Regions from separate parts of the Variovorax sp. RTB1 genome, predicted to be linked through region 2. Evidence: predicted binding sites of a transcription regulator. Region 2 holds the regulator's gene; the other holds the start of a gene.
The links. Region 2 encodes HrcA, which represses chaperone genes, less so after heat shock. Its sites were predicted from a motif close to TTAGCACTCNNNNNNNNNGAGTGCTAA; they were not measured.
Positions count from the first base shown of each region.

Region 1: groES (co-chaperone GroES) is a predicted target of HrcA. The motif match lies at 1,226-1,252, and genes of this name have one in related genera.

Region 1 covers NZ_JASJXG010000002.1:171,089-173,483, reverse strand. Annotated here, with positions in the region: gene groL (chaperonin GroEL) at 1-822, opposite strand, end outside; gene groES (co-chaperone GroES) at 852-1,142, opposite strand; gene QN397_RS02240 (hypothetical protein) at 1,400-1,729, shown strand; gene glgB (1,4-alpha-glucan branching protein GlgB) at 1,903-2,395, shown strand, end outside.
Region 2 covers NZ_JASJXG010000004.1:241,886-244,280, forward strand. Annotated here, with positions in the region: gene QN397_RS05070 (NAD kinase) at 1-477, opposite strand, end outside; gene hrcA (heat-inducible transcriptional repressor HrcA) at 506-1,510, shown strand; tRNA gene QN397_RS05080 (tRNA-Ile) at 1,537-1,613, shown strand; gene QN397_RS05085 (HIRAN domain-containing protein) at 1,729-2,097, opposite strand; gene QN397_RS05090 (hypothetical protein) at 2,094-2,294, opposite strand; gene QN397_RS05095 (hypothetical protein) at 2,346-2,395, opposite strand, start outside.

The DNA of each region.
Region 1 (2,395 bases), on a different contig from region 2:
CACGACTTTCAGGATGCCGCGGATCGTGTTCACGACCAGAGTAGCCAGGGCTTCGCCTTCGACTTCTTCGGCAATGATCAACAGCGGACGGCCCGACTTCGCGACTTGTTCCAGCGTAGGGAGCAGGTCACGGATGTTGCTGATCTTCTTGTCGTAGAGCAGAACGAACGGGTTTTCCAGAATCGCGGATTGCTTTTCAGGGTTGTTGATGAAGTAAGGCGACAGGTAGCCGCGGTCGAACTGCATGCCCTCGACGACGTCGAGTTCGCTGTCCAGGCTCTTGCCGTCTTCGACGGTGATGACGCCTTCTTTGCCGACCTTGTCCATCGCGTCAGCGATGAGCTTGCCGATGGTTTCGTCGCTGTTGGCCGAGATCGAGCCGACTTGTGCGATTTCTTTGGACGTGGTGGTGGGCTTCGATGCCTTTTTCAGCTCGGCGACCAGGGCCGTGACAGCCTTGTCGATGCCGCGCTTCAGGTCCATCGGGTTCATGCCGGCCGCGACCAGCTTGAAGCCTTCGCGAACGATGGCTTGAGCCAGAACCGTAGCGGTCGTGGTGCCGTCACCCGCGTTGTCCGAAGTCTTGGAAGCCACTTCCTTCACGAGCTGGGCGCCCATGTTCTGGAGCTTGTCCTTGAGTTCGATTTCCTTGGCGACGGACACGCCGTCCTTGGTCACCGTGGGGGCGCCGAACGAACGCTCGAGCACGACATTGCGGCCCTTGGGGCCCAGGGTCACTTTGACTGCGTTGGCCAGGATGTTGACACCCTCGACCATGCGCGCGCGGGCTTCACCGCCGAAGACTACGTCTTTTGCTGCCATGTTTATTTACTCCGATGAGATGGGGTTGATTACTTCTCGACGACTGCGAACAGGTCGTCTTCCTTCATGACAAGCAGCTCGTCGCCATCGACCTTGACGGTCTGGCCGCTGTACTTGCCGAACAGAACGCGGTCGCCGACCTTGACGCTCATGGCGAGCAGTTCGCCCTTGTCGGTCTTCTTGCCCGGGCCAACGGCCAGCACTTCACCCTGATCGGGCTTTTCGGCAGCGTTGTCGGGGATCACGATGCCCGAGGCAGTCTTGGTTTCGCTTTCAATGCGCTTGACGATCACACGATCGGCCAAAGGACGAAGTTTCATAGCATCTCCTGAATAGAAACGGGTTTGGTTTGAGGGTGCCGGACCGAACGGCTGGCTGCCCAATCGACTGGAGGTGAGCGCTGTTAGCACTCGTCCTCAGCGAGTGCTAATGATAAGGGCATTCGTTCAGGTTTCAAGGGCGGATGTAAGCCGATGTAGGCGGCTTCTGGCGTGGGCTCGCGCTGTTGACCACGCCATATTTGTGCGTCGCCTGCACGAAAGTCGTGCGTCATCGAACAATAGACAGGAGACGACAAATGGACTTCGAAGGCATTTATTGCTTCGACACGGCCTCGGTGCGCTTTGCGTTCTATCCGGACGGCGACGACGGCGCCCGTATCCTCGGGCTGGTTTCAGAACAGACTTTACGGGACGTTTGCGGTGCTCGTGATGGCAGCAGCGAAAGCTTGCTAGCAACTTGCCGCAGTCACTTCAGCCTGATCCGGGACAAGGCGATCGAACTGTATTTCGCCGATCCCTCACGTGCAGTGGTGCTGACGACGGGCGACTTCGCTCTCCCGGCAATCCCGGCAATGCAGGCGTCGATGGTTTCATCACAAGCAGCCGGCGCTGCAGCCGGGGCCTGAACAAACAGCGCGCGCCGCATACGCGCTTCTCTCTGACACGCGAAGGCGCCCGGTGCCCTTCGCGGCGCTCGCCTTTGACCCAACAATGGCCTTGAACTTGCGGTCGTTGTCGTCGAGTCTCGGCCATCGATCATCGATTGAACGCAGCGAAAGTGTCCCTCGTGATTCCAGAAATCCGATCTCTCCATACCCAACCCGTCGATTCCCAATCCTCTGGTACCCAGTCTCGCCAGGCTCAGGACGCTTATCTCTTTCGCGAGGGCACCCATGCTCGGCTCTACGATCTGTTGGGCTGCCATGTGAATCCTCAAGGCGGCGCGTCGTTCGCGGTCTGGGCGCCCAACGCTGAGTCCGTCTCGGTTATCGGCGACTGGAACTACTGGTCCGGCGATGCCGATCCGCTGCAACTGCGCGACGACGGCACCGGCATCTGGCAAGGCTCGGTAGCAGACGCGCAGCCGGGCCAGACATACAAGTACCGCATTCGCTCGCGTGTCAACGGCTATGTCGTCGACAAGGCCGATCCGGTCGCGTTCTATGCAGAGCACGCGCCCGCTACCGCATCACGCATCTGGTCGATGGACTACGAATGGAACGACGACGCGTGGATGACATCGCGCGGCGCTCGCAATGCGCTTGACGCGCCGATGTCGACGTATGAGTTGC
Region 2 (2,395 bases):
GTTGACCACCACGTCGTTCATTGCAAGCGCGTCGAACACGACGTTGCCCTCGCGCAGCACGCGCGCGTGCATCAGGCTGCGATGGTCTTCTTCATAGTCGCCGGCCAACATTGGCACCAGCGTCGCCTTGTAGTCTTCCAGCCGGATGTCGGTGATGAATCCGAGTCGTCCGCGGTTAATGCCGACCAATGGCACGCCGTAGCAAGCGAGCTGGCGGCCGATGCCCAGCATCGTTCCGTCACCCCCCACCACCAAGCCAAGATCGCAGGTTCGGCCGATTTCTCCGACGCTCAAGGCCGCATAGCGGCTGATCTCCGGATGCTCATCGGTCGACTGCTCGACAACGACCTCGCAACCGTGCGATTCGAGGAATGCGCCGATGTCTTCCATCACGCCGTCTTGCGCCCCGGCCTGAGCGCGCGCGCCCGAGGCTTGGTACTTGCCAATCAGCGCAACGCGTCGAAAGCGGGAGGTCATTCACAAATTACAACACTAAAATTCATCGATGCTGGACGATCGCGCCAAGTTGCTGCTCAAGACTCTTGTTGAGCGTTACATCGCTGAAGGACAGCCGGTGGGATCGCGCACGCTGTCTCGCGCTTCGGGGCTCGAACTGTCTGCGGCGACTATCCGCAACGTGATGTCCGACCTCGAGAATCTGGGCCTGATTGCGAGCCCGCACACGTCTGCCGGGCGCATCCCGACCGCGCGCGGCTATCGCCTTTTCGTCGACACGATGCTGACCGCGCAACGCGACCAGTTCAGCGCTGCCACGTTGGCGCCAGACCAGCCGCAGAAGGTAATCGCGAACGCGGCCAACCTGTTGTCGAACCTGTCGCAGTTCGTTGGCGTCGTCATGGCACCGCGGCGCGCTTCGGTGTTCAAGCAGATCGAATTTTTGCGACTGTCGGACCGCCGACTGCTGGTCATCATCGTGTCGCCCGACGGCGATGTGCAGAACCGGGTGATCTTCCCGGAGGCGGATTACACGCAGTCGCAGTTGGTGGAGGCGTCGAACTACATCAACGCCAACTACGCCGGGTTGACGATCGAACAGGTGCGCGATCGACTGCAATCCGAAGTCGAAAAACTCCGTGGCGAAATCGTGTTGCTGATGCAGGCGGCCGTTCAGGCGAGCTCCGAGGTGATGACGGAAGCGCAAGACGAAGTCGTGATCTCGGGCGAACGCAATCTGCTCGCCGTCTCTGATTTTTCGAGCGACATGGGCCAGCTGCGCCGGGCCTTCGAACTGTTCGAGCAAAAGGCGCAATTGATGCGTTTGCTGGACGTGTCGAGCAAGGCCGACGGCGTTCGGATCTTCATCGGTGGGGAAAGTCAGGTCGTGCCGTTCGACGATTTGTCGATCGTCAGTGCGAACTACGAAGTCGACGGCAAGGTCGTCGGCACGCTGGGTGTCATTGGCCCCACTCGCATGCCCTACGAGCGAATGATTCAGATCGTCGATATCACTTCGAGGCTGGTGACCAACGCGCTGAGCCATCGGAAGTAGGCGCCCCACTAGAATCGGCGGCGCGTGGGCCGTTAGCTCAGTTGGTTAGAGCAGCGGACTCATAATCCGTTGGTCGATGGTTCAAGCCCATCACGGCCTACCATTCATAACCTGCGCCGGCATTGAGGGGTCTGCTACATATTCTGTAGCAGACCCTTTCTCTTTTTCATGCGCGGTGACAGTCTGGTGACAGACTGACGTCTTGCCCTCGTCAGCATCTAAGTCCGCACCGCGAACTCGATTTGCACAGACACGCGCGGGTGATCCCTGCCGACAGGGGTGTAGAGGCTGACGACGGTCGCCGATGTCACGGTGTAGCTCCCGCTGTCGAGCTTCGGCGCGAGACCATCGGCGCGCGCGGCTTTGATGTAGCCCATTGACTCCCACGACTTCAGCAAGCCGAAAAGCCGGCTGCATTGCATGTAGACCGTAATGGCGTCTTTGTCGTGCACGTTGTTCGGCTCCCTACGCAGTTGCAGCGGCATGCCCTCTCGGCAGTGTCGACGGATGCGATCGGCACGCCCTTCGAACCCGGTGCCAGTAACGATGGCGCGAACGCCTTTGGTTTTGATCGTGGTGTTAGTCATGGGTGCCCGTCGACGCGCCGGAACGTGGCGGCGCCGTCCGGGATGGTCAGGGTCACTTTGTGCGTCGTGGTCTTGGTGAACAGGTCGACGGAATAGACATCGGCGCGCTTTGGGTTCAGCAGGTACAAGCGGCGCGCAGCCGAGAGTGGGTCGGCCAGCAGGTCCTGGAAACAATCGGCAAGGGAGGCACGCTGCACGACGTCGAGGCCTTTTTGATCCCGAATGAATCGGCTGGTGACGTTGACGGACTAGATGCTCGGCCATCCCAAGTACGCGCTCATGCGCAGGAAAGCAATAG